4 regions of the Shewanella vesiculosa genome follow, and region 4 is predicted to be linked to each of the others. Evidence: predicted binding sites of a transcription regulator. Region 4 holds the regulator's gene; each other region holds the start of a gene.

Region 1 (7,953 bases), on a different contig from region 4:
CAAAGATAAAGGCCCCAATCGCAAGAGGAAGTCGCTGGCTTTTACTCATGATGCCTCCACTTTATCAGCACGATTGAGAAATTGTCGCACTCGAGCTTGGCTACTGTTAAGTTTTAATTCTCTCGGATCGCCACAATCAAGCATGGTATTGGTTTGATTATCGAGAAACACACAGCGGGTGCCGATTGACAATATACTGGGTAGCTCGTGCGATACGATAATCACGGTCGAGTCCAGTGCTTGGCAAATTTGCACAATTAGGTGATCTAAGCGCATAGAGCTAATGGGATCTAAGCCTGCTGAAGGCTCATCAAAAAATAACAATTGTGGATCCAGTGCAATCGCGCGTGCCAAGCCTGCACGCTTATGCATACCGCCACTTAATTCGGCAGGGTAAAATTTTTCAAATCCAGCTAAGCCGACTAAAGCAAGCTTATATGCCACAGCCTCTGCTATTTGCCGATCCGAAAGGTCGGTATACAGTTGTAGCGGTAAAGCCACATTTTCGGCAAGCGACATACTGGAAAACAACGCGCCAGTTTGAAACGTGATCCCCCAGTCTTTGAGCATGGCCACTTGCGCTGGTTCATCAGCGTCATAAAAGTTTTTACCTTGATAAAGTACTTCTCCCTTAAGTGGGGTTAACAATCCTACCATTGATTTAAGTAAGGTTGTTTTGCCGCAACCGCTTCCGCCAATGACAAAAAAGATATCATTTTTGTTAATCTCGAAGTTCAGTTGTTTTTGTACCTCGGTCGTACCATAACCGACACTAAGATTGCGTACACTGATGAAGGCATCATCCACCATAATTAGATCCCTAACTTATCGTATAAGATATTGAGCGCGGCATCGGAAACCACCAGAAACACAATGGCTTTAACTACAGCACTGGTCGTGGCTAAACCAACGGCATTAGAATCTCGCCCGCATTTAAGCCCGGCCTGACAACCTGCAATCGCAATCAAAAAACCAAAAATAAGGCTTTTTATCAACCCGGTGGATATGTCTACCCAATCAATGGCAACCTGAGTTTGTAAAATATATTGGGTGTAACTCACGCCCATGCCATTGGCAACTACTGCACCGCCGATCATGCCTATCACGTCAGAGTAAATGCACATTAATGGCATAATGAAAATCAATGCCAACAAGCGAGGTAACACCAGAAACTCCATGGTGGAAATACCCATGACTCGCAGCGCATCAATCTCTTCATTGACCTGCATGGTGCCTAATTGAGCAGCATACGCGGCTCCCGTTCTGCCAGCCATAATAACGCCTGTCATCAGGGCGCCCATTTCGCGTACCATTCCAATAGCCACTAGGTTAGCGACATACACCTGAGCACCTAACTGACGCAGCTGCACTGAACCTAAATAGGCTAAAATCATTCCCACTAGCAGACTAATCAAAGTGACAATCGCCAGTCCTTTAGGCCCTGCTTGTTCAATAAAAAATACGATATCACTGCGCCGAGTACTGGCTTTACCTCTTAACCAACGCCCTAATGCCAACGTGCTTTCCCCGACAAACACTAAGCCATCGTGCACCTGTAAGCCTTGTACAATCATGCCTTTACGAAGCGTGACCCACATGCCACCAATGACACCATCATTCGCCGTTTGATACACAGGCACATCGGTAGCTAGCTGCAGTAATTGTTGTAATCCTTGTGGGGTATCTTGAATATTGAGGGTTATTTTTTGTTGTTCACACCAGCGGGATAATTGTAATAAGGCAATGGCAAGGCTTGAATCCCACTGAGATAATTCAGTCGTCACTAATCTGACAGTATGGCAAGTTGCGGGAAGGGCGGCACAAATATCGGCACCTAGTGGTGCTTGGCCTAATTGCCAATCACCTGCAAGACTCAGGTCGCAGTTGTCATCGTGCATGTCGATATCAAATGTGGCGAGTGTCATACTAGACCCCAAAAAAAGTAGCAATCAAGTGTATATTTGCATCAAGTTCATTGTTGTACTGATCACAAGTGTAGACCAATCGCTCAGATTGTATTTTGACCTTGAACAAATAAACTCATTAACTATTAAACTGATAACGCTATCTAGCTGGCTAATAACAACCTTCAATGGCTAAATATGCCGCTTGCATATCGCGATTTAACATAAATAAACTTGCACAGACAAAATTTAGCGCTACTATGTACCCTATAAATGGTACTGTGTTTTTATACAGTATCTAGTATAAATGTACGAGGTTAGCGTATGCGCTTTATTCCCATTGTCGCCAGTGCTGGCATTACCGGTTTTGAAAGCCCTGCTGCTGAGTATCTTCAATTAGGCCTCAGTCTTGATGAGATGTTAGTGCAACATCCAAGTTCGACTTTTATCGGCTTAGCCCAAGGTGAGTCAATGCAAGGTGTTGGGATATTCGATGGCGACTTACTGATTGTCGATCGTCATGAAACGGCTAAAAGTGGCGACGTGATTGTGGCTAATTTTAATGGTGAATTTGTGTGTAAAATTCTCGATCTGCAACGGCGAATGCTAGTGTCATCTCATGAGCAACATTTACCAGTAACCATTTGCGATTATGATGACTTTAGTATTGAAGGTGTGGTGATCCGCTCAATTCGTTGTCATCGCCAAAGCCCCATGTTTGTTAGCCACCAAGGGTAAGCAACAATGTTTGCCTTAGTTGATGCCAATGCTTTTTATTGCAGTGCTGAACAGGTATTTCGCCCTGATTGGCGTGGTAAGCCAATCATTGTACTGAGCAATAACGACGGTTGTATTGTGGCTGCTAATCGACAAGCAAAAGAAGCGGGCATACAAAAATTTCTACCCTATTTTCAAGTTAAAGCGCTATGTGCCGAGCGTAATGTGATTGTGTGTTCATCTAACTATGAGCTCTATGCCGATTTATCAGCAAAAATGATGGCGATAATAGGCCGCTTTGCGCCCGATCAGCATGTGTACTCCATCGATGAATGTTTCCTGTCGTTTAAACACAGTTACCCCGCGATTAAATGCCTGCATACCCATGGTCAGTTAATCCGTCGTACGGTTTGGAAAGAAGCGCGTTTACCCGTCTGTGTCGGTATGGGCGACACCTTGACCTTAGCCAAGATAGCCAATCATGCCGCTAAAAAAATCCCAGGATACCAAGGTGTTTGCGTAATTGAGACATTGCAGCAACGCACTGACATTTTGCGTCAGCTTGCGGTCGGTGATGTATGGGGCATTGGTAGGCGTATAAGTAAAAAACTTGAAGTAATGAATATTCGCAGCGCATATGATCTTGCCTGTATGCCACCGAGCCTTGCGAGAAAACAATTTAGTATTGAAATAGAGCGAACGGTTCGTGAACTGAATGGTCAAGTCTGTAAACAATGGGATGAGGCAAGGGCAGATAAAAAACAAATTTTCTCGACTCGTAGTGTTGGTGAGCGCATCACTGACTATGAATTGCTATTACAGGCATTGAGTAAACATATCGCTATCGCGGCGCTTAAAGCGCGTCAGCAAGGCTCGTATTGCAAAACCATGTTGCTGTTTGCCAGTAATTCCCCTCATGACGAACGGCCCGTGAGTGATAAGGTCATTGTCCATTTCCCTTGCCCGACACATTGCTCTGTTGAACTCACCAAAGCGCTTAGACAAGCTGCACCAAGGTTGTTTCGCGTCGGGGTGCGGTATTACAAAATTGGCGTAGGCCTTGTTAATTTAGCCAGCGAGAAATATTTTCAATTTGATTTATTCAATCCTGCTAAGGTCGATTATGCCCTCATGCACACCCTTGATAGCATCAACCAACGTTATGGCCGCGATACTGTGTTTCTTGCTGCACAAGGAATACAACAAAAGTGGGCAATGCGTCGTGATTTGCTTACTCCTCAATATTCAACTCAATGGAAATGCTTACCCAAGATTAAATGTTAATATTTTTATGGGTTCCATCATTAAAATTGTCATTGAGTAAATAAAATAGAAATCACTGATTCGATTATTGATATTGAGCTAAGCGTGGCACCAGTCACAAAATATCAATGCTAATTGGCATATGCCATTAATCGGCGTATATATAGCATATGCCAATTACTATTAATCGATAATGGCAAGCATTAATGTCATCAACCATAACCATTTATGCCGTTTAAAATAAATGGTATCTCGATGATAAAATTGAATATTATACAGTGAGGACAGCCCCCATGATTACAGCCATACCCATGAAAGCAGAAAATATTTCCAACCATTTTAGCAAAGCCGATGAGGTACTGTTTATTAATGACCAAGCTCAAGTCGTCGGACGTTTTACCAACCCAGCTTTACTCGATGGATGTGAGGGCAAGCAGCAATTAGTCAGTTTGATACTGGCACAAGGCGCTAATCGGGTGATCATACGTAATATTGGCCAGCAGTTATTGTCTAAGCTACTAAACCAGAATTTGAGTGTATTTCATGCAAAAAACGGCCGTACAGAGTTACAGCATTTTGCGGCTGCTGTTTTATCCGACTGTGAACAATATACCCAAGTAAGTCAGGGGCGTCCGTCAGTGAAACATATTGCTAAGCAAGCTAATGGCGGTTGTTGCGATCATGATCATGCTGATGGAGAAGCGGGCTGTCACAGTGGACCTGAGGTGATAAAGAAACGTTGCTGTGAAACTAAAGCGGGCGCAGAAAGCGCCATGATGAAACCTTGTTGTAATAAAAAGCACTCACTCATGCACCAACATTAGTGAATGCGCAGGTCGAAGTGATGTGCTTACAGCGCTGTTAGTTTTAAATCATAGCGCTGTAATTTACGATATAAAGTACGAACACTAATATTAAGCTTAATGGCTAATTCTGCTGGAGACCCTTGAAATTGCTCACAGACCTGAAAAAGATACCTATACTCAACGTCATCTAATGACATGATCGTGGTTGCCGTTTTTAGGGAATTGTTTTCTTCGGTCGACAGGTTATTAGGTTGAACAATTTCAGGTAAATCACTGCTGTGGATCATATCTTCGTTGGCTATTAATGCTGATTGCTCAATAATGTTTTTCAATTCACGAATATTACCTGGATAGGCATAACGACTGAGTAAGGTTAACGCATTAGCTGAAAACTTTTTATGCTTGTATTCAGAATATTTAATAAAGTGATTAACGAGCGTTGGAATATCATCATGGCGTTCACGTAACGAGGGTAAGTAAATCGGAAATCCTGCAATGCGATAATACAAATCACGTCTGAATTCTCCTTTTTCAACTAAATCGAGTAAATTTTTATGGCTGGCGCTGACTAATCTAAAATCAGAACGTTTTTGTTTTAAGCCCCCAACGGCGCGATAGCATTGAGTTTCAAGTAATCTGAGTAACTTGACTTGCATATTCATTGGTACGTCGCCAATTTCATCAAAAAACACCGTCCCACCATGGGCGATTTCAATCAGACCTTTTTTGCTGGTGGTCGCCCCGGTAAAGGCACCTTTTTCATAGCCAAATAATTCACTTTCGAATAGATTCTCACTCAGTCCGGTACATTCAATCACCACAAATGGCTTATCACTTCTACTGCTGGCTTGATGTACAGCTTTGGCGACCAGCTCTTTACCAGCGCCTGTTTCACCTTGCAATAGTACTGCAATGTTGGATTGAGAGGCGCGATTTATCCGATTGAGCATTTCCTTAAACGGCGCGGATTGACCGACCATAGTGCCTTTTTTAGATTCGATCGATGCATAATCAATAGCATCTAGAATCTCTAGAAATCCTAAGATTTGGCCATCATTATCTTTAATCGGTTTCATTAAAATATCGCAATATGACTTGCCATGAGCCGTGCTATGGATATGCATCGCATTGGCTGCTCTAGTCGTACTCAAGCATTGCTGTAAAGGGCAATCTTCGCCGTGTTTGTCACAAGGTTCGTTACTGTGATGGGAAATCTGATGACACTTACTTCGACCCAATATCACTTTGGTCTCATATGTTTCTGCATAGGCTTCATTGACCGCATGTATGACATAGTCTGGGGTAATAAATATTGCCGGTTTATCAATCGCGTTTATCATCGATTGGACTACGGTAGTGTTATCCATTTATTGCTCTCACTTGTCTATATATGCATCAGTTAATTCTAATATGTCATTATAGGTGCCATAATTGTCACGTCAATGCCACATTTGTCACTTGGTAACCTTGCATTTACATTATCTAAACATTGATTGGCTCTAGGTAACTGATTTCATTGCCTTAAAATTTAAGATGTGATCTGGCACAAGCTTTGTATAGCTCTAATATACATGTCTGATGGCCGTATTGAGTTCAAAGACACTGTAAATGGGGAGAACATTCAATGGCTAAAATTGTTGTGATAGGTGCCGGTACTGGTGGCATGCCAGCCGCATACGAAATAAAAGAGATTTTGGGTAAGGACCATCAAGTTTTAATGGTTAACGAACATGATACATTTCGTTTTACCCCTTCTAATCCTTGGATTGCCGTTGGGTGGCGAGAACCTAAAGCCATTACGTTCCAGATAGAAAAACACTTAGCAGATAAAAAAATAGAATTTAAATGTGCCAGAGTGACTAAAATTGATACTGAAAAAAATCAACTTATAACTGCTGATGAAGACATTATTGACTATGACTATTTGGTTATCGCAACCGGTCCTAAACTGGCATTTAACACTATACCTGGAGCAGGCCCTGAACACTTTACTCAATCTATTTGCACACTTGAACATGCAGTAGAGTGCAAAGTTGATGTCGATAAACTGTTAGCTAATCCGGGTCCTGTGATCGTGGGGGCATTTCAAGGTGCAAGCTGCTTTGGGCCGGCTTATGAATACGTGTTTATTTTAGACAAGGTGTTACGTGATGCCGGCATTCGAAGCAAAGTGCCAATTCATTTTGTCACTAGCGAGCCTTATGTTGGGCATTTAGGTTTAGGTGGCGTTGGTGATTCAAAATCAATGCTCGAGTCTGAGTTACGCCAAAGAGATATAAAATGGATATGCAATGCCACGGTTGACTCTGTAGAGGAGGGCGTGATGCATATTTCAGAGCTTGATAGAAAGGGGAATGTTGATTTTTCTCACTCATTGCCATTTCAACATTCAATGTTAATCCCCCCATTTGCTGGTATTGATGCTGTCGCGAATGTTGAAGGACTATGCAACCCTAAAGGCTTTGTTATTACCGATGAACATCAACGTTCACCAACATTTGGTAATATTTTTGCGGGTGGCGTTTGTGTGGCAATCCCGCCAGCAGAAATAACGCCAGTCCCAACCGGAATGCCAAAAACAGGTTACATGATTGAGTCGATGATGACTGCAATCGCTCACAATTTGCATAGCATTATTATTGAAAACAGCCCGCCTAAAAGTAAAGGCACCTGGAATGCAATTTGTATTGCCGATATGGGTGACACAGGTGCAGTATTTGTGGCAATGCCTCAAATAGCACCGCGTAACGTCTCTTGGTTTAAAAAAGGGAAATGGGCACATTTTGCCAAAATTGGTTTTGAAAAATACTTTCTACGAAAAATGAAGACTGGTAGCAGTGAACCATTATACGAAAAATATGCGTTGAAACTCATGGGCATCACGCGCCTAGAAGCAGAGGATGATGATAATGACATTAACAAAGAATTGTAATCAACACGTGGCAGGATCTGGCAAATTAGGCGCTTTACTAATACTCGCGAGTATGACCAGTGTTAGCCAAGCAGCATCATTAACCGAACAGCAAATGCTTGAGCAAGAGGCTAATGAGCGTATTGCCGAATTTAGCCAAACATTAAAAGGTCAGTTACAGGCAGCCATAAAGCAAGGTGGATTGCCCAATGCTGTGTCTGTGTGTAAGTCGGTAGCGCCTGCAATTACTGCACAGAATGCGAAACAAGGCTGGACGCTCGCTCGAACCAGTTTGCGGGTGCGTAATTCAGACAATACGCCAGATGCATGGGAGTTAGCACAATTACAAAAG
Region 2 (7,953 bases), on a different contig from region 4:
CCCTGAAGTATCAGAAGATAAACTTAAAGCTCGTCAGCAACCTATATTCAAATTAACCGGATTAAAAGGCAAAATCGTTGCCTATAATCCACAAGAACAATAACCTATTCAGACGGTATTTTGCTTGGGTGATTAATATTTACAATTTGATTGTTCTTAATCACGCAAGAATAATTTGTACAATCAGAGGTGAGAAACATCTCTGTCTCTGTTAGAATCCCGCCGTCTTGAACCCTATACCGGATCCCCATCTTCATGGTTTGGATTGATTACGCAATTATTATCGTCATCGGGTTATCAACTGTAATCAGTTTGATCCGCGGATTTGCCAAAGAAGCCATGTCTCTTGTGGTTTGGTTTGCTGCATTCTTTATCGCTAGCCAGTTTTACCTCGATCTTGCTGCTCATTTAACCCAAATGCAGGACGAGTTAGTCAGAAACGGTGTGGCGATTGCTATTCTTTTTATCATTACCCTGATCTTAGGGGCACTCGTTAATTATTTACTCGGCCAGCTAGTGGCCAAAACAGGCTTATCGGGCACAGACCGAGTGTTAGGCCTGTGTTTTGGTGCCATTCGTGGCGCGTTGATCGTTAGTGCTTTACTGTTTTTCATGGATGCGTTTACAGCATTTCCAGATTCTAAATGGTGGCACGATTCTGTACTTGTACCTGAATTTGGTGTGGTTATTCAGTGGTTTTTTAACTATCTGGAAAACACGTCAAGCTTTGTACCCCAAATATAAACATAAAACACTTTACAGTGAGGAACCTTACCCATGTGTGGTATCGTCGGAATAGTAGGAAAATCAACAGTTAATCAGACCATTTATGATGCGCTAACTGTGCTTCAACATCGTGGTCAAGACGCAGCAGGTATTGTGACTGTTGACATGAATGCGTTTCGTTTACGTAAAGCAAACGGCTTAGTCAAAGATGTGTTTGAGCCTAAACATATGCAGCGTTTACAAGGCAATGCCGGTATTGGACATGTTCGTTATCCTACTGCTGGTAGCTCGAGTGCATCAGAAGCTCAACCGTTTTATGTTAACTCGCCATTTGGTATTTCGTTAGCACATAACGGTAACTTGACTAATACGATTGAACTGGCTGAAAGCCTAGTGACAAAGCGTCGTCATGTTAATACTACTTCTGACTCCGAAATCTTGTTAAACCTGTTAGCCGATGAGTTACAAGAAACGCGCAGTTTAACCTTAAGTGCTGATGAAGTGTTTGATGCTGTTGCCAAAGTGCATGCGCAAACCCGCGGTGCTTATGCTGTAGTGGCCATGATCATCGGTCAAGGTTTAGTTGCATTTCGTGACCCATTTGGTATCCGTCCATTGGTACTTGGTAAACATGAAACGCCTACCGGCACTGAATATATGGTTGCTTCAGAAAGTGTTGCTTTAGACGCTGTTGGCTTTGAAGTGATGCGTGACGTGGCACCTGGCGAAGCTATTTATATTTCACTTGATGGGCAATTATTTACCCGTCAATGTGCTGCAGACCCAAGCTATGCTCCGTGTATTTTTGAATTCGTGTATTTTGCACGTCCTGATTCGAGCATTGATAAAGTGTCTGTTTATGCTAGCCGTGTAAACATGGGTGCCAAGTTGGGCGAAAAGATTAAGAAAGAATGGGAAGATCATGACATTGATGTGGTTATTCCTATTCCTGAAACCTCGTGTGATATCGCCTTAGAAATTGCCCGTTGCATGGATCTACCGTATCGCCAAGGTTTTGTTAAAAACCGCTATATTGGTCGTACGTTTATCATGCCTGGTCAGCAAGAACGTAAAAAATCAGTTCGTCGTAAATTGAATGCGATTAACACTGAATTTAAAGGCAAAAACGTACTATTAGTTGATGACTCAATAGTACGTGGTACTACGTCTGAGCAGATCATTGAAATGGCGCGTGAAGCTGGAGCAAAGAAAGTGTACTTTGCATCAGCAGCTCCTGAAATTCGTTTCCCTAATGTCTATGGTATCGATATGCCGACCTCAAATGAGCTTATTGCTCATGGTCGTGATGCTGACGAAATTGCTAAAATCATTGGTGCCGATGGCATTATTTTCCAAGACTTAAGCGACTTAATTGAAGCCGTAAGAATGGAAAATCCAGAGATTAAGCGTTTTGAAACATCAGTGTTTGATGGTCATTACATTACTAATGACGTTGACCAAGCTTACTTGGATCATTTAACACAATTACGTAATGATGATGCCAAAGCTAACCGCTCAAAAGACATTGGAACTAACTTAGAAATGCACAACGAGTGTCATCCATAAGCTAGCCAGGTTTTCATAGCCATAAAAAACCAGCATGAAAATGCTGGTTTTTTTATGTCCGCTTTAAACACTCGGTATTACTTGATAACAGGCGATAACAGGCGATAACAAGATAGATATCTCGATACCAGGTCGATTCGCGGCTAGAGGCTATAAAAGCGATAAAGAACGATAGTAAGTGATAACCTGAGAGTATACGCATCGGATTTAAGGGATCGCTTTCAAATACGGTCATCCAGCAATATTGTCTACACCTTCTATCAGACATTATTACTACACCTTCAATCAGATAGCGATTGCTATCACCGCAACCAGATATGATTATTACAGCATCAATCCGATAGCGATTACTTTCATCGTCAGACGAATATGTCTGCTATACCTTCAATCAGATATAGATGGCTTTAATCGTCAAATGAATATATTTTCTACACTTTCAATCAGATAGCGATTACTTTTATCGTCAACCAGATATGATTCCTTTTACCGTCATCCCGGTAATGCTTTTGAGCCGGGATCCAGCGTCTAAAATAGGGCCGTACACTCGGAGGTCGACGTCCGTTCTTCACGCTCGACTTGTACTTTAATTGCTAGATAATTTGGCAACGCCTGTGATGCTTTTTGCGGATTCGACAGGGTTATTTTTTGATAGTGAGTCAGCACTTTGTGTAAATATCGTATAGCAATATTGCGCTCGTGGTCATTGTTACATTGCCAAAGTTTATCGCCCACAGCTCTAATGTTAGTGGTAGAACTATCACTATCACTTTCTATTCGCGACGATGGACTGTCACGCCTCACATAGATAATTTCATAAAAGCGGCGATTTTCTTCAATCAGTTTTTCATCAATTAAACGGCAATCAAGTTCAATGAGTTGGTGGCGAAGTTCGTACTGGTGATGGACCGGACACAAGATAAAATCAATTTGACGGTTAGGGTGCAATTGGCAAAGCGTATTCACTAACTCGATCATCAAATCTCCGCCAATACCAGCAATGATCACTAATGGGGTTTGCTCGTCTTGCTCCAGAGGTATCGCTGACACATCGACACAATGTACTTGCCATTGATTGGCAGTTTGGAGTGGGTAAAAAAGTTCAAGCTTAGCGGTTAACTGCTGCATTAATGCCGGCACAATATCGACAAAATGGATCATGTTTGCTGCATGCCTATCGAGTAATGCCGCACCAAGAAATCCATGGTCGCAACAACAATCCCAAATATGGCTATAACCCATGGGGATCATACTGTTGATTTGTGCTAAACGCTGGCCGAGTTTCATCTGTTCATCGTATTTGGGATTTAAGCTGCGTATTGTAATATTTTGACGATATAAGTGGTGAATTATTTCGTATTTGCAGCTTGGCGTATTTAGCGCTAATCTATACTGTAAATTTATACAGTTAAGCGGTGCAATCGAGTTTTATCTAATTGAACTTTAGCGCCCTAATAATGGATTATGATTCTATATATTGCTGAAAAACCCAGTCTCGGCCGTGCTATTGCCGATGTTCTGCCAAAACCACATAAAAAAGGTGATGGCTTTATCACTGCCGCCAATGGTGATTGCGTGTCATGGTGTATTGGCCATTTATTGGAGCAAGCCGAACCTGATGCTTACGATGATGCATTTAAATCATGGAAGCTAGAACATTTGCCCATAGTGCCACAAACGTGGAAGCTCATGCCTAAAACCAAAACTCGCAGTCAACTTACTGTGTTGCGTAAACTGGTTAAGCAAGCCTCAGCAATCATTAATGCTGGCGATCCAGACCGTGAAGGGCAGTTGCTGGTGGATGAAGTGATTGCTTATTTAGGCGTCAAGGGTGACAAGCTCAATCAAGTTCAGCGACTATTAATTAGTGATTTAAATCCACAAGCAGTCAAACGTGCGTTAGGGCAGTTACGCAGTAACCGTGAGTTTATTCCTTTATCCACTTCTGCATTAGCCCGCAGCCGCGCTGATTGGCTATATGGCATGAACATGACTCGTGCTTATACCATTCAAGGGCGCAAAGTGGGTTACCAAGGCGTGTTGTCTGTTGGCCGAGTGCAAACGCCTTTGCTTGGTTTAGTGGTGCGCCGCGATGATGAGATTGCCAATTTCAAGCCAAAGTCTTTTTATGAAGTGCTGGCCCATCTGGTTACCGATCAGCAACAAACCTTTACCGCCAAATGGCAACCGAGTGAAGCATGCCAACCATACATGGATGAAGATGGCAGAGTGTTAGCCAAAGGCTTAGCTGAAAATGTCGTTGCTCGTATTAATGGTAAACCAGCGCAAGTGACTAAAATTGAAGCCAAAGATAAGCGCCAAAATCCACCATTACCCTATAGCTTATCAGCATTGCAAATAGACGCGGCTAAACGTTTTGGCCTCTCGGCAAAAGAGGTACTTGATACTTGCCAAAGTTTGTATGAGCGCCATAAATTAATTACCTATCCGCGTTCAGACAGTCGCTATTTACCTAAAGAGCAACATGCTTTGGCACCAAAAGTATTGGACGCGGTACTCAAAGGTGCTGCTGCATTAGTTGATGGTTGTGAGGCACCAAATGCCAAGCTTAAGTCTAAAGCTTGGGATGACAGTAAAGTCGATGCTCACCATGCCATTATACCCACAGAGAAAGTTGCTAATTTGTCATCGTTATCCAGTAACGAAGCCAAGTTATATCAACACGTTGCGAGGCAATATTTAGCCCAGTTTTATCCAGCTTATATGTATGCTGAAACCGCTGTGGAAGTGACTATTGCTGGAGGTTTGTTTACCACTAAAGCGCGTCAAGACAAAAGCTTAGGCTGGAAACAACTGTATAAGCGGGCGACCACAGTAAATCAAGCGAGTTCTGATTCTAGTTCAACTAGCAGCGATGACGATAACGACGACACGGTACAATCATTACCGCCGCTGGTTAAAGGGCAAATACTCCAATGTGAGCGTGGTGAATTACTAGAAAAAATGACTCAAGCGCCCAAGCATTTTACCGACGCGACATTATTAGGCGCGATGACTGGCATTAGCCGTTATGTGACAAACAGCGATATTAAGAAAATTCTTAAAGAAACTGATGGCTTAGGCACTGAAGCGACTCGTGCTGGGATTATTGAATTACTGTTTAAGCGCGGTTATTTAGTTCGCCAAGGTAAATCAATACTGGCCACACCTGTGGGTGTTGGTTTGATCCGCAGTTTACCTGAATCTGCAACCACACCAGACATGACCGCATTATGGGAAAACAGCCTCGATGCCATCAGTCAAAAAAGGCTTAAGTATGATGCGTTTATGCAGCCATTACTCAGCCAATTAGATAACCTAATTACCCAAGCATCGAGTCAATTACCTTCTGCATTACAAGGTGTTGCCAGCAGTGCACCAAAGCGCAGTTTTAAAAAGCCATATAAAAAGAAAACTAAAGCGAAAAGTTAACAGGGTGGCAAGCGATGAAAATCGTTAAGAGGGATGATAACAGGCAAACTTACCCAGGCTAGTCGCCTTGGCCAGACTAGGTTGGTGACGACATGGTTTAAAACAGTCAGGTGTCAAAGAAAGATTATTGCCAGTAACCTATTCACATCTTCTCAAAAGTAGAGGAGCAAGCTTGAGTAGGCAAAATACAAGTTTGAGGAGCAATAAACACGATACAGCAAGGTGATGCTAACCAGGCTGATTTTATGTTTTATGAAATCTGGCCGAGCCGTGAATTATGCCAAGTCTATGCAGACTTAGTATTAAGCTGATTATGTAGCAATGGCAGAGGATGCGATAATTGAATCTACGCTACATGAAATGGCCGTTTTCGTGAATAATCGTCAGTGTGATCAACTGAAGTGATTTTAATCGCAAAGTAGAACCAAAATGTTCTACTTTTTTTGTCGATTTTTTTAAGACTCCTGTGAGACACTCAGAAGATAAACTCTGGTGAAGAATCAGTATTAATAGACAGGGATAAGCGCCACAATGGAAATTCGGTTTACTCAGCTGCAATGCCGTTCGTCTAGTGTCACCATGAACATTGAAGATTGGCTCATTGAATCACAACAATCTTGGGGCGTGTTTAGTACCGAAGGTGATTTAGGCGCCATATTGGGCCAGTTATTGACTCAGCAAGCACAAGATAACGCTTTGGCCTATTCTGGCATACTATCGGGTGTTGACTACTCGCAGGTCGCTTTGGTGTCACTGCATGAACAGCAGCTGTTACTCGAACAGATTCTTGAGCAAGATGACAGCGAGGCTTTAGGCTACATCGACCCTAATACTAGCGTTTATGGGGTGATCTTTACCCAATGTGATGATCACGCACTGACAAAGCGCTTATTAGAGCAGCTGGATCTCACTCGGTTAAGCGATAGCCAGTTTACTCAGCTTTCTACCGGTGAAAGTCGCCGAGTCATGCTGGCCCGTGCTGTGGCAACCCAAGTACCATTTTTAGTCCTCGACGAACCTTATGCAGGGCTTGATGTGGGCCATCGACAAGCGTTAAGTCAATATTTACAGTTGTTATCGCAAACGGTACAAATGCTGGTGGTCGTGTCACGTGAAGAGGATATGCCTGACTGGATTGAGCATGTTGCGATATTTAATCATGGCGCGTTAGACAGCATAATGACTAAGACTGAGTGGGATAATCATCCGCTGATTAGTCAACTTACGGCGCAATCAGGCCAACAAAGTGAAGATATGTTGGCGCTTATTCGTCGTCACAGACATAAGCCCTTATTCGCAAATCCGGTCTTTCAGTTACACAATGGCCGAGTAGCTTACAGTGACAAAGTGATTTTCTCTGGGGTTAATTGGCGCATCGATAATGGCGTACATTGGCAAGTTAAAGGCCCAAATGGTTGTGGTAAAAGTACTTTGCTAGGGCTTATTTTTGGCGATCATCCACAATGTTACAGTAACGACATTGATATTTTTGGTAAAAAAAGAGGCTCAGGCGAGAGTATTTGGGAGATAAAAAAGCATATCGGCATGGTGTCATCAGCGTTGCATTTACAGTATCGGGTTAATTGCAGTGCCTTAGATGTGATTGTATCGGGCTTTTATGACTCGATTGGTTTGTATCAACAACCGACAGCACAACAGTTAGCTATCGCATCCGAATGGTTAGCCATTTTACACATGGGTCAGTTGAGTAAAACGGCCTTTAGACAATTAGAATATGGCCAGCAACGCTTGTTGCTCATTGCTCGCGCTATTGTGAAGCAGCCAACGTTATTGATCCTTGACGAGCCTTACCAAGGCTTAGATTACCGAGGCCGAAGATTGATTAAAAATGCCCTTGAACTCATCGCTAAAGAGCACTTGAGCCAATTGTTGTATGTGTCACATTATCAAGAAGATAGCCTTGATAGTATTCAGCACTTTATTGAGTTTGTCGCCGACGAACATCAAGGCGGCTATCGTGCTGTGGTAACTGAAAGCTAATCATTGCATGGCTATTGTTTAAGGCTATGACGCTTATCTAAACAGCTAACATTTGTTGGCTGTTTTTCTTCGTCTGCTTAATGGCAAAATTCACTCGATAACCTTGCCATCCTGGCACTGTATGCGGCAGCTAAAGTCAGTAAGCGGATTGAAAATCTGAATGACTTTATATCCGCAGTAAATAGCATCTTTGGGCGGCTTGGTCGAATAGCCTAATCGAACTTTAGTTAG
Region 3 (7,953 bases), on a different contig from region 4:
GCGGTATTTGGTACCAAGGTTGTTGTTTGGTTAAGCCGGCAACATCGGTTCTTAATACTACAGGTAAAATATCTGTTTGGGTGCGAAGCGCAATATTGGCGGCGCCACGAGCAAATGAGTTAACGATATTACCAGTTAATGTTCGGGTACCTTCTGGAAAAATAATTAAGTTAGTATCACGATTTAATACCTGCAAGCAGTCGTGCAGGAGCCAATTGACTTCGCGATTGGGAATATACCCTACACTGGCGAGTACGCCGCGAAAGAATGGATTACGCCATAAACCTTGTTTGACAATACAGCCCGCATTAGGCATCAAGCTAATTAATACCACCACATCCACTAATGTGGGGTGATTAGCGATAACAATTTGCCTTTTAGCGTGTTGCAGTGCCTCGATATTCTTAGTACTCACAGCAATCACCCCAGCAAAACTTAGCATGGCGACAAATACTCTAAACATCCAGCTGACTAATCGTTGCACTCTTGCAACTCGCAGTTCTGGTTTAGTGGGCCAAAGTTGTAATAGAGGTAAAATAGTTAATGAACACAATAGGCCACCTAAACCAAAGGTAATATAACAGCCAACTCCAGCTAACCAGCGAGGAATATATCGCACTCCGCTGAGTTTCGGTGCGGGTGTTTTTGTTGACTCAATAGCATCAGCATGTGGCATCTCGTGTTGATCAGTCATGGTGTTCAAGCGACCAATACCAATGGCACAATTTACCTTGAATATTTTTTGCGCTAACAATATGGTGGATTAACTCGCTTAAACTTATATTTTTTTGTCCCTGTGGATTAGCGACATCCAGTGGATAATCAGACAAGCTCAGTGTTGTCCGTTGAGGCGCCTGTTTTTCAGCGTGGTAACCTATGTGATCTTTTGGTGCAAGATACAATCCCAAGGCGAGGGGCAGTTCGACTTCGTGAGTAAATTCGCTGTATATCGGTGGCACAGGATCGTCACCAAAAATGACTAATAAGGGCTCTGGAGATTGTGCTAATTGGGCATAGGCTTCAATAAGTGCTTGAGAAAGGGTTTGTTCACCAGCAGCAATGGATGTAGAGGCTGTAGTGTTATTATTTACAATGCCAAAAATACCACTGGCAGTATTATGCACTGACTGACTAAAAGCCATTGGCGATAAAGCTTGCTGCTGGGTAATGTCATTAAGTAAGCCTAATGTTCTCGTGAGCTCGCCATGACGAGATGAGAAAATGCTCCGACAATGCTCTTCTGGCTGGCATTGGTGAGCTGCTGTTAGCATCATTTTAGTTAAACGACTAAAACGACGACGTTGCATGGCCGGAATGTGCTTTAAAGCTGGCGAGTCGGGCTTAGGCGTCAAGTTGCCATTTGGCTGTTGCCATTGTAGCCAACTTTCTGTGGTTTGAAAGTTTGGTGACCATGCCCCCCATGATAGAAGCTCAAATACTAACTGCATTACTTTCCCTCTATAACTGCCAAGCTATCCTTATTTAATAGTTAATAATCATTTAAATAATAAAGATTAGTTAACCTTAGCGATTGTACACTGAAGTTAATGTAGATAAGAAGTCATGCAAACTAAAAAGCCTAATAGTGGAGGGGGATTAGCTAAGGTGATGGCTCAATAAAAAACGCGACATATGTCGCGTTCATTTTTGATAGCTTAATCTGCTAGGGTTACTCGTGGATATAAGCTTATTTGTTTGGAAAACTTTGTTGCAGCTTTTTGACCGCAGCTTTAATTTTACGAGTATTGTCAGGTCCCATACGGATCAACAGTTTTTGTGCACTGGGCAACGCTTCAAGGTTAGGATCAACGTATTTATAGTTCACACTGATTGATGAAAGCTCAATAGGGTCTTCAATAATCGGGGCGCTAGCAACCATGCTAAAAGCTTGCTGCATACGCTTATCAAAATCAATATCACTGTAACCGAGTTCAGTAAACGCTTCAGCAAAGAGTGGTTTTAATTCAATATAAGTAGCGACTAAATCTTTATCGTTCAAGCCTTCGATGAAATTCGCATACAAATCATATCGATGATATCCATCTGGATTAAGATAGGTTTTATTGGTTATCTCGCTCACAGTAAATTGGGTATCAGGGCCTTTTAACGGGCTTGCTTTATGCACGATATCACCTTGGGCTAGGTTATCAACAAACACCACAAATTGGCGAGCTATGTCCTTTTTCAAGATCATCGGCGCAATTTTCATACCGTTGGCAATGGCTAATGTTTTTGCTTCAACAAAATCATCAGATTCAGCTAATACTGGCAGAGGCTCTGCCACTGCAGCAGACGATTCAGATTCTCCAGCGGGAACCATATCATCAACAGTGCTAACGTTTTGCGGTTCTTCAATCGGCGCTTGTTCTATTGGCACCTCTGGTACTGATTCTGGCAGTTCAACTGGCGTCATGACAACCGGTTCTAATTCTTCGGTATCATCACTCGTAAAATAGAAGTAACTGCTGGCGCCTAATAGCGCGATAACGGCTATAGCGATTAATAGCATGTTAGAGCCAGTTTTTTCCGTGGCTTGTGGGGTAATTCTATCTTCTTCATTAACTTGCATTTCAATTCCTTGGCGTTATAGCTAATCGATACAAAGATCTAGATGGAGTCGAAAAATTCTGCATGATACTAATTACATTCAATAACTAAACAGTTGCGGAGGACTGATTTCAAATCGCTTTCACTGCGTTAAAGCTTTCGCTTTGCTTGCAGTAAGGTGATCCCCGCTAGCTGACTAGATAACAAACACAATTTATATACCATTTTGCAATATTCGGCCCACTTGTCTAGTGATAACTGATGATAATGAACAATATATTATGATCTATATTACGCTTGGACATATTGTTGTCTATCACCGATCCAGCGATGAATGATAGCATCTACGTTTTGTGGCACTTGCTGGTAAACATGAGATGCTAATTTTTGAGTTGGTGCAATTAAGTGTTGATCACGAATCAGATCAGCAATTTTAAGATCTGCCAAACCGGTTTGTTTGGTGCCAAGCACTTCGCCTGGACCTCTAATTTCTAAGTCTTTTTGAGCAATAACAAAACCATCATTACTGTCTCTGAGTACGCCTAAACGTTTGGTGGCCGTTTGTGATAACGGGGCTTTGTAAAGTAATACACAATGGCTAGCGACAGCCCCACGGCCGACTCGACCTCTTAATTGGTGTAACTGCGCTAGGCCTAAGCGTTCAGGGTTTTCGATAATCATTAAACTGGCATTAGGCACATCAACGCCAACTTCTATGACGGTGGTGGCGACGAGTAAGTTCAATTCACCTGCTTTAAATTGCGCCATGATATGTTGTTTTTCAGCGCTTTTCATTCTTCCATGGATCAAGCCTATTTTCAGTTCTGGTAACGCTATGGCGAGTTCTGTGGCAGTGTCTTCAGCCGCTTGGCATTCAAGTACTTCAGACTCTTCAATTAAGGTACAGACCCAATAAGCTTGGCGATTATCGTTTAATGCTGCTTGTTTTACACGTTCAATCACTTGCTCTCGGCGACTGTCGGCAAGGGCTACTGTGGTTACGGGAGTTCGTCCTGGAGGCAGTTCATCAATGGTCGAGGTATCAAGATCGGCATAAGCGGTCATGGCTAAGGTACGCGGAATTGGCGTAGCAGTCATAATAAGCTGGTGTGGATGGAAGCCTTGGCTGACACCTTTTTCTCGTAAGTCTAGGCGTTGATGCACACCAAAACGATGCTGCTCATCAATAATAATCAGCGCCAGTTTATTAAACACCACCGCTTGTTGAAATATCGCATGAGTTCCAATAACCATTTGTGCAGCGCCAGAAGCGATATCTTCAAGTGATTGAACCCTAGCTTTGCCTTTTAATTTACCCGCCAGCCAGCCGACTTTTAGCCCAAGTGGTTCGAACCATGCTGCAAAGTTGCTGGCATGTTGTTCGGCGAGTAATTCAGTCGGTGCCATCATGGCCACTTGGTAACCGTTTTCAATTGCCTGTAATGCCGCCAGTGCCGCCACCAAGGTTTTACCTGAACCCACGTCGCCTTGAACTAAACGCATCATCGGCGTTGGATGTTGAATATCTTGGCTGATTTCGGCGACAACCCGCTGTTGAGCTCCAGTGGGTTTAAAAGGCAGTTGCGCTAGAAAAGGCGTTAGTAACTGACCTGTCGCTGGCATTGGCACCGCGGCATCTTGGTTACTGCGTTGGCGTAGTTGCAACATGCTCAGATTATGTGCCAGCAGTTCTTCTTGGATTAATCTTTGTTGGGCAGGATGCAGACCTTGTTCTAATTCAAAAGGTGATACTGAGCTATGGGGGCGATGTAAAATATGCAATGCATCACGCAGGCTAATATTGTTTGGCTGTAATGCACTGGGCAGCAACTCAGGTAATCCACCTTGGTCCAACATCGCCAAGGCTTGTTGTGTTAATTTGATCCAACTGGCTTGTTTTACCCCTTCAGTCGTCGGGTAAATCGGCGTTAGGGTGTCGCTTAATGTGACAGATTCACCAGGATGAATAATTTGATATTCGGGGTGAACAATTTCTTTATGATGATTGCCACTGCGTATTTCACCGTAAGCCCGAATGCTGGCGCCATTTTCCATGGCATTACGTTGCGCCATAGAGAAATTAAAAAATCGCAGGCTCATCATTCCGCTGTGGTCACGGACATTACACACTAACATGCGCCGCCGACCTTGCATGATTTGAGTTGACTGAATTTCTGCTTCTATGGTGCCATAACTGCCAGGAGGTAATGCGGCAATAGCATGGATTTGCGTACGGTCTTCATAACGCAGCGGTAAATGAAACAGCACATCTTGTACTGTTTTAATACCTAACTTAGCCAGTTTTTCCGCAACCTTTTTAGCAACGCCTTTAAGGTCGGTGATCGGAACAAGATCCAGTCGTAGCAAATTGTGCTCACCTAAATTGATTACCAAAGATGTAAAAATTATAGTGATTTCAAGCTATCAATCTCAAATCACTGTAATTATATACAGATGTTTAAGGTATCTTAGCAGACTTTGCATACAAGGCAATATTAAGCCACTAATTACAACCAACCCTTTTGCTTGGCAATTCTGGCGGCATCAATTCGGTTACTGGCATTGAGTTTATTAATGGCTTCTGACAAATAGTTTCGTACTGTACCTTCTGCAATAAACAACTGACTGGCAATATCGCTGGTTGATAAGCCTTCGCTTGCTAGGCGCAATGCGCGCCTTTCTTTGTCGTTGAGAGGATCTATTTCACCAATAGCGGTGAAAGCCAATTCTGGATCGATGACTCGTTTACCCGCCATGACTTGTTTAATCGCGTTAATTAAGTCAGCAGAAGGTGCATCTTTTAATAAAAAGCCCCCGACACCGTATTCTAATGCTCGTTTGATATAACCCGCTCGGCCAAAGGTGGTCAGAATAATCACTTTGGTCTGACTGCGTTGCTGTTGCAACCATAGGCTCAGTTCTAAACCTGATTTCCTAGGCATTTCAATGTCGGTAAGTAGCAGGTCAAACGAATCGGTTTTAAGTTGTTGCATCGCTTTATCGCCATCTTCGACTTCGACAATCTCTATTGCATTTAAGCTATCACATCCTAATGTGAGTAACGCGGCGAGGGCGCCTCTTACCATGGCTTGATCTTCGGCTAATAGAATTTTCATCTAACGGACTCACTTAGTGGCAATTGGATACTCACTTTATAATGGGGAATTAATTGATAGTCGATGGTGCCATGTAGCAAGGTTACTCGCTCTTGAATACCGGTTAATCCGTTGCCTTTAGTGATGGTTTTAACCGGTACATTCTCGATAAAGTTGAGTTTGAGGCAATTTGGGCTTTGTTCAATACGCAGGGTGCAATGTGTTGCGTGGCTGTGTTTTATGGTGTTATTAATCAACTCAGTTAACAGCAAGCTGATTTGCGATTCCATGAGTTCACTGAGTTTAGGGAATGTGCCTTCTATGCTGACAGCAATAGCGTTATCTCTTAACGTGTTGGCTAAGGTGTTTAGGGTATGCGTTAAGCCTTGATGTTTATAGCCCGATACCGTGTGGCGAATTTGGCTTAAACAGTCTCGAGTTATCACGCTCACTTGATGAATTTGCTGCTGCGCTAAGTCGATTTTACCTGAGGCAATGAGTTTGTCTGCCAGTTCAGCTTTTAAGGCGATGGCGGCTAAGTGGTGCCCCATCACATCATGTAAATCTCGGCCAATACGTTCGCGTTCTAATGCGGTAGCTAAATTTGCGACTTCATCTTTTGATTGTTGTTGCTGGCGTTTGATGCGTTGGCGGTTTTGTTCAATTATCCCAAACACTCCCACCCCTAAGCAAATTCCCATACCATAAAAAGTAAAAAAGTAGCCTGTGTAATCCATGCTAATATCGATCACTAAAAGCAAAATACTCAGTCCGATAAAACTCAATATGGCAGTACGAAGTGAGTAGAAAAAACCAATAAAGAAACAGCAAAAACTGAACAGTGATATGGCGCCACTGCTAACAAATGATGAGGCTATTGCTGTGACAAACATTAACCCAATAGGTTTGAGGGCTCGCTCTTTGCTACAGTTATAAGCCCAGAAATAACCGATAATAAATGGCACTAATAATAAGATTGCGATCGTAATGTTTAACCATTGACCGTGCATGAAATACAATGGAATAAAGTAAAAACCTAAGTTTATGAGGTAAACCCAAGCGGTTTTTTGCTCATAACTCTTTTCGTTGGGTATTGTTAAACCGAGTGTCATAGTGCCTCCTAGCGCAGTTAATCATAGAGTAACTGCGCGCTAACTCAAACCTATGCGAGTAATAATAAACTGGTCGATTACTGCTTTACTGTTTGTTGGTTTAACAGATATCTTGCCCAACCATACTGAGGGTCAACTTCAATGGCGGTTTGCCAATCTTGTAAAGCACCGTTTAAGTCGCCTTGTTCTTGTTTAGCGAGTCCGCGCCAAGTATAGGCTTCTGCATGTCCCCAACAGATTTCATTACAAGGCTGCTCAAATTGACTAATTGCTTGGGTTACTAATGTTTGCGACTTGTCGAGTCCGCCACCAAATACGCTAGGGGTATAAAATGCATTAATTGCTCGCACTAAACTGACGCGCGGATTGTTAGGTTCCAGATCGTTTGCTTGTTGAAGTAATTGTGCCGTTTTCATTCCTAATACAGCACCTTTGCTATTATCAAACGAGATTTGCATTCCATATACCGCAGCAAGTAGCGCTTGTGGGTCTGCAGATGGGTCTTGGTCTAAAAGAGATTCTAGTGTTTGCTGAGCATCGTTTAATGAATCTGTAGCGAGTTGACGTTGACCCATTATGTTGGCAGTAATGGCTAGACGATAATCAGCATAGGCTTTTTCATAATCAATAGCCTGTTCACTGTATTGGCTGAGTTCATTGATGTTCATGGTGTTGGCAGCAGCATCAATATCGCTAATGTTAGCAAAGCTAGCTTGGCTGACTAAGGTTAAGCTGGTGATCAGTAGTAAGGTTTTCATGGTTATCTCCATTTACGTTTCCCCCAATCAAGATGTTGTTGGGATAGGTGTAGTATGGCTATAGGCGGGGGTTATTCTTAGACACAAAGGTCATCAATTGAAGATGACAAATGTCATGTATTGTCAGGATCTCGTATTAAATATGAGTATAGGCTTACAAAGTGTTATGAAAAGACCGAATGAATATTCGGCCTTTAGTATGAGTATTATTGTCGATAACTTAAACCACTTGCATCACTAAATAACTGGTGTAGCCAAGGTAACCAGCTAATAGCACTCCACCTTCACGACGACCAATACGTAAACCGCTCCAAGCAAACGGCAATACCATAAACGCAAAAATCAGCATGGCGATAAAATCAACTTCGTTAAATCCGGCAGCGGATACTGGGTGAATTAATGCTGTTGCGCCTAAAATACCGAGTACGTTGAAAATATTAG
Region 4 (7,953 bases):
GCAACTAACACCCCAATATTACCGCCTTGGGCAATAACATCGGCAAACTGGCTGCGCTGAATATTACCCATAGTTGCCACTAACCAACACACATAAATCACTAATGCGATTGTGGTTCCGCTAATGATTGCCTTAACAATGGTTTTAGCATCTTTACCGTAATATTTAACTAAACTGGGTACGTTACCGTGATAACCAAAACTGGCTAAGCCAAAAGGAATCGCAGCGAGCAGATAAGGTAAGTAACGCGACTCACCATCGGGTGATACCAGTTTCACGGTATCGATATCGATCAATAAATTACCAATGGCTAAGAAGAAGGTAATGACCATGCCACCAAGCATGATGGTGGTAATGCGATCAACCGCTTTAGTACTGACAAATACCACTAGCGCCAGCACCACGGCAAACACTAACCCTGCCACACTCTGAGGTAGACTGACCCCCAATGCCGATAAACTGTGATTAACAATCGATCCGCCACCACTGATATAAGCATAAGTTAAAATGTACAACACAAAGGCTATAGATACACCGTTAATGACTCGCCAAAACTGCCCAAGGGTTACTCGAGTTAAGGTATCGAAACTGTCACCGGGTTCAAAATGCAAGTTAGCTTCTAATAACAGCAAACCCGACATTAGCATGCAAAACCAGACGCCGAGCAACATTGCTATTGAGTAGCCAAACCACATCCCTGCACCAACAACTGGCAAGGAAAACATTCCCGCACCCACTGTAGTGCCAGCAATGATCATCGCCCCACCCAATACTGACTTACCACTAGTGCGATGCTTGGCCGCATTCATATGGTTTGCCATTATTGTCCGTGCTCCGCATCCACACTGTCTACTATGGTTTGTTTTACTGACGAACTCAGCAACTTGTTGGCATGATCTCGAATTCTGATCACTTCGTCACGATGTTCAACACTGCATAAGTAACCTAGTTCTTTTAACTTAACACTCAAGGTGTTATACAGTTTTTTGTCATAAAACTCTGGAGCGGTAATCCCGTGAAGTGCGCCTAGTCGTTGGGCCAACAAGTGACTGTCGGTTTCAAGAGCAGAACGTTCAAGCTCAGGCTTTATCGCCAGTAAATTAAAGATAATGGCATAACGCTGCAAGGTCTCACTGATCGTTTCAGCCAGAAGTAATACTTGGGTAATATGACGAGGCGTGATGACAAAGTTATCATTGTCGCTCAACAAACCTTGCTCAAGCATAAAGTCTAAAACGCCATCAACATATTTATGCACATCATCAATGCCCATAAATAACTCTGCTTTCAACAATGGATAAAAATCCATCACGATAGCATGAATGCGCGCGCGATCGCAGTCATCATAGCGCAATAAACAACTGGCAATTAATGAAGGTATCGCCATTAAATGAATAATATTATTACGATAATAACTCATGGTGATGGCAATTTTTTCATCAACAGAAATAATCTCACCAATAGAATCTTTGGTACTAACAAACTTATTTAACGACAAACAATGATCAACAATCGACTTACCATCACCCTCGGCGACCGATGCGTAATCGGTATAAGGTACGGTTTTCAATAAGGCTAAATACAGATCAAGTTGGCGTTCTAACTGACTTCTTTCTAATGCATTTTGCTCTGAGGCTAATAACACTAAACTGGTTAATGTTACCGAGCTCGCGGCGGCAGCACCGTTAATATTGGTCATCACGCGGTTAGCGAGTAAATTAACCGATGGAGTAAACCACGATGGTTTTTGATCAGGCTCTTTCGCCAGTTCGCTACGCCATTCTGGCGCTTGTTGATTTAAGAAGTGCTGTAAGTTAATCGGCTCACCAAAATTAACATAACCTTGGCCAAAGTTGCCGAGTTTACGCAGCGCACCAAATAACTGCCAAACAGATTCTTTTTTCTTTTTCTTGCCGCTTAATTCTTTGTGGTAAGTGGCCACTTCCATCACATGATCATAACCTAAATACACTGGTACTAACGTCACTGGGCGCTCTATGCCGCGAAGCACACTGTTTATGGTCATTGCCAACATGCCGGTTTTAGGCGCAAGTAAACGCCCTGTACGCGAACGCCCACCTTCGGTGAAATACTCAACCGAATAACCTTTAGCAAATAACTGATCTAAATACTCACGAAATACTGCGGTATACAGTTTATTACCATTAAAGCTGCGGCGGATGAAGAATGCTCCACCACGGCGGAACATTGGCCCTGCTGGCCAAAAGTTCAGGTTAATACCGGCCGCAATATGCGGCGGAACCATACCCTGATAATACAAAATGTATGACAGCAACAAGTAATCCATATGGCTGCGATGACAAGGTACGTAGACAATTTCATGGCCATCATGGTGAAGCTGTCTTACCTGTTCAGCACCTTTGATATTGATACCGCTATATAATTTATTCCATAACCAAGTGAGAAAACGCTCGGCAATGCGCACTAAACTATCTGAATAGTCTGCGGCAATTTCATCAAGGTATTCAATCGCAGTTTCACGAGCTTTTTCAGGAGATACTTTTTTGTTGACTGCTTCTTCTTCAATAGCCTTTTTAATTGAATCTGACTTCAATAAAGAGGCAAATAGCATTTGACGATTAGGTAATTGTGGCCCTGTCATAACTTTACGTTGGCGACGGAAATGCACTCGCGCGACACGGGTTAATTTATGCGCAATTCTTTTATCTGTACCGTGCTCATCAGCCATATGGCGCAGCGATAACGCATTAGAAAACTGCACAAAATTATGTCGCCCTAAAAATAAAATCATCAGCCACTTACGTAACCAAGTTGGGTTTTCTCTTTCAAAAACAGCCGCTGTCATGCTGTCTTCTTCCTTACCAGGAGTACGTCCCCAATAAAGACAAACTGGCACTAATTGAATATCAAGGTCAGCATTCTCACTATGAAGCGATAATAAACGGGTAAAATAATTAAGGAACTTCTCACCACTTTCACGTTTACCAAATAGAGGTTTACGCCCTTCTAAACACACCACTCGAGGTACTCTTAAACCATCAAGCTGCAACGGCTCATAAGGACTTGGCATACCAAATCCTTCAGTGATTTCGCTCAAGGCGGCAATATCACTAATAGATTCCGTTTTCATCAAATAAACCAAGGGCTTGGTCGGATCTATATTGAGGTCATCAAACGGATCATGGGGCACCACAATGGTCTGTACCATCCATTTCTGAACCCATTTTAATGCTTGTAAAAATATTGAATCTGGTTTTGACATGGTTATTTTCGCAACATAAGCCATTGTAATATTGTCGTATAGGATACCAGAAACCACCCTGCTTACACTATCTGGCCGACTTATCTTTACGTGTAAGCTCTCACTTTAAGACATAGTGCAAGATAAAAAATATATAATAACTAATAAAAACATTAATTTAAGTTACAAAAAACCAATAAAACACAAAAAATAGTTGGTTAATACTTGCACGAACACAAACACTGTATATAATGACAGTCACTGTATAAAAAGACAGGAATCATCATGAGACCGTTAACGCCGCGCCAAGCAGAAATATTAGACTTAATTAAAAACAATATCGCCGAAACAGGTATGCCACCCACTCGTGCTGAAATTGCGAAACGTCTTGGCTTTAAAAGTGCTAATGCTGCCGAAGAGCATTTAAAAGCATTAGCCAAAAAAGGCTTTATCGAGATCATGCCTGGAACCTCTCGAGGTATTCGCTTACCTCATGAAGAACAGATTGAAACCGGTTTGCCTCTGATTGGACAAGTTGCAGCTGGTGAGCCTATTTTGGCTCAAGAGCACGTTGAACAGTATTATCAAGTCGATCCGAGCATGTTTAAACCTGCCGCAGACTTTCTGTTGCGCGTTCGTGGTGACAGCATGAAGAACATCGGTATTTTAGAAGGCGATTTACTCGCGGTTCATAAAATGCAACAAGCACGTAATGGCCAAGTTGTGGTGGCGCGTGTTGATGATGACGTCACCGTAAAACGATTTGAACAAAAAGGTAATGTGATTTATCTGCACGCAGAAAATGACGATTACACCCCGATTAAAGTTGATTTAAGTTGCCAAAGCCTAACCATCGAAGGGCTTGCCGTTGGCGTTATCCGTAATGGAGATTGGTTATGAACAAACTAATGGGCATCGCGCCACGTCACCCAGGCTTATGGGTAGATTTAGCTGAAACAGAATTGCATGGCAACCAAACCATTCGCACATTACAAACAGTCACCCAAGGTGAAGCTGAGTTGAGCCAGTTGTGTAGTCAACTCGCCACATTGAGCCAACAAGGTCGATGGATTGTGTTAATTAGCCCACCACACATTGGCTATAAACATATGCTGGCAAATGCTGGCGTGAGAATGGACCGTATTTTACTGGTGCACACTAAAGACGAAGTCGAAACCTTATGGGCGATGGAAAAAGCGCTTACCAGTGGAACATCAAGTGCTGTCGTCACTTGGACAAGCTCACTTGACGCTCGTGATAGTCGTCGATTAGAAATTGTAGCTAAAAGTGCACGGGCTTTAGGTGTGGTAATTGAGGATGTGAATGCTCACTTACCTCACAAACATCAACTTGTTAGCCCTACATTAATAAATGGAACAAGTAATTTTTGCTCATTTCACTAAGCATTAACCCTTACTTACCAAGCCCTGTATTGAATTCAGGGCTTTTTTTTCATCTTTTTTCAGTCAATTAGCCAACAAAGTGATCTTGATCAATGTTTAATCTACAGCTAATGTTGTTCCCAAGGATGAAATATTATTCATCTTTAATTGGACGTGAATGACAGTGATTAAGATTACTTTCAGACAAATGAGCCAACTCAATATTGATAAGTTCAGTAGTAGGTACAAGCGTGGTGCACCGCTAATAATAAAACCGTAAACAATCTGTTTACTGCCACCAAGGTACTTTGAGGTCATCAAACTTTTTTCGGGAACCGAAAAGTTTGCATAGAGCAGAGAATTACTGTGTGACTTTTCTTTGTAATTGCTATTTGCAATGAACAGAGGAGCAGTCTTGTGAAGCAATGGTGGTATTGTTTACTGGTGGTGTTTATAGCACTTCCGCTTGGGGCATCAGAAATGTCCCTCAACATGACTCAAGGCGTGACAGATATCAGTGGTAAGGTTTATGGCCTCCACATGACGATACTTTATATCTGTTGTGCCATTGGGTTAGTGGTGTTTGGGATCATGATTTATTCAATGATTTACCATCGCAAATCAAAAGGCGCTGTTGCGGCAAATTTTCACGAAAGTACTAAAGTGGAAATAGCTTGGACCGTCATTCCTTTCATCATCTTAATCGCCATGGCCATTCCAGCCACTAAAACCTTAATTGCCATGGAAGACCCCAGCAATGCGGATCTCACCATCAAAATTACTGGGTCGCAGTGGAAATGGCATTACAGCTATTTTGATAAAGACATCGAATTTTACAGCACATTATCGACCCCAAGAGATCAAATCGATGGCATAGAGGCTAAAGGAGAGCATTATCTTCTTGAAGTCGATAAACCACTCGTACTGCCCATTAACCAAAAAGTGCGTTTTTTAATGACATCAGATGATGTGATCCACTCATGGTGGGTTCCAGCTTTTGCGGTTAAAAAAGATGCCAATCCAGGCTTTATTAATGAAGCATGGACCCGCATTGATAAGCCCGGAATTTATCGTGGCCAATGTGCCGAATTGTGCGGTAAAGACCATGGATTTATGCCAATTGTGGTGCAAGCATTATCAGAGACAGATTTTGATAACTGGTTAGTAGAGCAAAAACAACTGGCCAGTAATGCCGCTGCTGCGGCAGCAGCGTCACTGTCACAAACCTTATCTCTTGAAGAGTTAACCACCCAAGGCGAACAGATCTATCTTGCTCGTTGCGCCGCTTGTCACCAACCTAATGGTGCGGGCCTTCCAGGTGTATTCCCATCACTAATTGGCAGTCCTATCATAAAAGGCCCTATTGCAGGTCACCTCAACATCGTCTTAAACGGTAAACCAGGAACCGCAATGCAAGCCTTTGCCAAGCAACTTACCGCCCAAGAGATTGCCGCAGTGATTACCTTTGAGCGTAATGCTTGGGGCAATAATACCGGTGATGTTGTTCAAGCTGCTGATGTGAGTAATTTCTCTGGCGGCAATGAAGCAAGTACTGAAGCAAATAAGACTGAAAGCACAATGGCCGCAACAGCAACTGAGAACACCAATACTGCGACAGAAAAAGCGACTCAGGCTCTTGAAACCGTCGCTAAGGCTGTAACACCAGAGGTTGTTGCCATTGAAGATCTGCCCACCTTAACCTTGGAGCAATTAATCACAGAAGGTGAGCAGGTTTATGCCACCACTTGCGCCGCATGTCATCAAGCCACTGGTGCTGGTTTGCCAGGCGCTTTCCCTTCACTTATTGGCAGCCCTGTGGTTACCGGACCGGTTAGCGGACATATCGATATCGTTATGCACGGTAAACCAGGCACCGCGATGCAGGCATTTAGTAGTCAACTTAGCCCACAAAAGATGGCCGCGGTGATTACTTATGAGCGCAATGCGTGGGGCAATAATTCTGGCGAGGCGGTGCAACCTGCCGATGTCGCTAGCCATGGACAGTAGGGGAAGACAATGAGCACAACAACGCACGATACACTAGCTACCGCTCATGATGATCATCATCACGGAGCGCCGAAAGGGCTCATGCGCTGGCTACTCACAACTAATCATAAAGATATCGGTTCGCTGTACTTATGGTTTAGTTTTATTATGTTTCTCACTGGTGGCGCCATGGCAATGGTCATTCGGGCAGAGTTATTTCAGCCTGGATTACAGCTAGTAGAACCTAACTTTTTTAATCAAATGACCACGGTTCATGGTCTTATCATGGTATTTGGCGCAGTGATGCCAGCTTTTACCGGATTAGCTAACTGGTTAATTCCGATGATGATCGGTGCACCAGACATGGCTTTACCGCGGATGAATAATTGGAGCTTTTGGATTTTACCGTTCGCGTTTACCATATTACTCAGTTCGTTATTCATGGAAGGCGGTGGTCCTAACTTTGGTTGGACATTCTACGCACCGCTATCAACCACTTATAGCCCTGATAGCACCGCTCTATTTGTATTCGCCATCCATATCATGGGTATCAGCTCGATAATGGGCGCGATTAACGTTATCGTAACCATTGTTAACTTGCGCGCTCCTGGCATGACATGGATGAAACTGCCTTTGTTTGTGTGGACTTGGTTAATTACTGCCTTTTTATTAATTGCGGTGATGCCAGTGCTCGCAGGCGCAGTGACTATGGTGTTAACCGACAAGTTTTTCGGTACCAGCTTTTTCGATGCTGCAGGTGGCGGTGACCCAGTGATGTTCCAGCATATTTTCTGGTTCTTCGGTCACCCAGAAGTTTACATCATGATTTTACCCTCATTCGGCATTATCTCCGCCATTATACCGACCTTTAGCCGCAAGAAATTGTTTGGCTATTCCTCTATGGTTTACGCTACTGCCAGTATTGCTGTGCTGTCGTTCTTAGTATGGGCACATCATATGTTTACCACAGGCATGCCAGTATTCGCCGAGTTGTTTTTCATGTATTGCACCATGCTAATTGCGGTTCCTACTGGGGTTAAGGTGTTTAATTGGGTTGCTACCATGTGGCGCGGTTCGATGACATTTGAAACACCAATGCTATTTGCGGTGGCGTTTATCATTCTGTTTACCATTGGTGGCTTTTCCGGTTTGATGCTGGCAATCACCCCTGCGGACTTTCAGTATCACGACACTTACTTTGTAGTGGCGCATTTTCATTATGTACTGGTGACTGGGGCGATATTTTCCATTATGGCGGCGGCATATTATTGGCTGCCAAAATGGACCGGTAATATGTACAACGAAACCTTAGGCAAGTGGCATTTTTGGTGCTCAGTGATCTCTGTCAACGTATTGTTTTTC

Evidence for each region. The regulator LexA, encoded in region 4, represses DNA repair genes until DNA is damaged. The targets are predictions, from matches to a motif close to TACTGTATNNNNATACAGTA.
Region 1: GW828_RS09815 (LexA family protein) is a predicted target of LexA. The motif match lies at 2,182-2,201, and genes of this name have one in related genera.
Region 2: GW828_RS11765 (DNA topoisomerase III) is a predicted target of LexA. The motif match lies at 3,680-3,699, and genes of this name have one in related genera.
Region 3: recG (ATP-dependent DNA helicase RecG) is a predicted target of LexA. The motif match lies at 4,984-5,003, and genes of this name have one in related genera.

The regions. Positions count from the first base shown of each region.
Region 1 is NZ_JAACSD010000007.1:390,693-398,645, reverse strand. It holds gene GW828_RS09830 (MlaD family protein) at 1-49, opposite strand, end outside; gene GW828_RS09825 (ABC transporter ATP-binding protein) at 46-810, opposite strand; gene GW828_RS09820 (MlaE family ABC transporter permease) at 813-1,925, opposite strand; gene GW828_RS09815 (LexA family protein) at 2,229-2,642, shown strand; gene GW828_RS09810 (Y-family DNA polymerase) at 2,649-3,905, shown strand; gene GW828_RS09805 (NifB/NifX family molybdenum-iron cluster-binding protein) at 4,178-4,708, shown strand; gene GW828_RS09800 (sigma-54 interaction domain-containing protein) at 4,735-6,057, opposite strand; gene GW828_RS09795 (NAD(P)/FAD-dependent oxidoreductase) at 6,315-7,622, shown strand; gene GW828_RS09790 (Tll0287-like domain-containing protein) at 7,600-7,953, shown strand, end outside.
Region 2 is NZ_JAACSD010000010.1:36,791-44,743, forward strand. It holds gene GW828_RS11745 (SPOR domain-containing protein) at 1-103, shown strand, start outside; gene GW828_RS11750 (CvpA family protein) at 256-744, shown strand; gene purF (amidophosphoribosyltransferase) at 778-2,292, shown strand; gene GW828_RS11760 (tRNA (adenine(22)-N(1))-methyltransferase) at 2,818-3,576, opposite strand; gene GW828_RS11765 (DNA topoisomerase III) at 3,754-5,721, shown strand; gene GW828_RS11770 (ATP-binding cassette domain-containing protein) at 6,253-7,722, shown strand.
Region 3 is NZ_JAACSD010000009.1:86,654-94,606, forward strand. It holds gene GW828_RS11170 (lysophospholipid acyltransferase family protein) at 1-694, opposite strand, end outside; gene GW828_RS11175 (beta-ketoacyl synthase chain length factor) at 687-1,448, opposite strand; gene GW828_RS11180 (DUF3014 domain-containing protein) at 1,688-2,569, opposite strand; gene recG (ATP-dependent DNA helicase RecG) at 2,839-4,914, opposite strand; gene GW828_RS11190 (response regulator transcription factor) at 5,055-5,663, opposite strand; gene GW828_RS11195 (sensor histidine kinase) at 5,660-6,754, opposite strand; gene GW828_RS11200 (tetratricopeptide repeat protein) at 6,832-7,512, opposite strand; gene GW828_RS11205 (calcium/sodium antiporter) at 7,733-7,953, opposite strand, start outside.
Region 4 is NZ_JAACSD010000014.1:95,274-103,226, reverse strand. It holds gene mtr (tryptophan permease) at 1-821, opposite strand, end outside; gene plsB (glycerol-3-phosphate 1-O-acyltransferase PlsB) at 821-3,244, opposite strand; gene lexA (transcriptional repressor LexA) at 3,509-4,123, shown strand; gene GW828_RS15470 (cell division inhibitor SulA) at 4,120-4,626, shown strand; gene coxB (cytochrome c oxidase subunit II) at 5,023-6,612, shown strand; gene ctaD (cytochrome c oxidase subunit I) at 6,622-7,953, shown strand, end outside.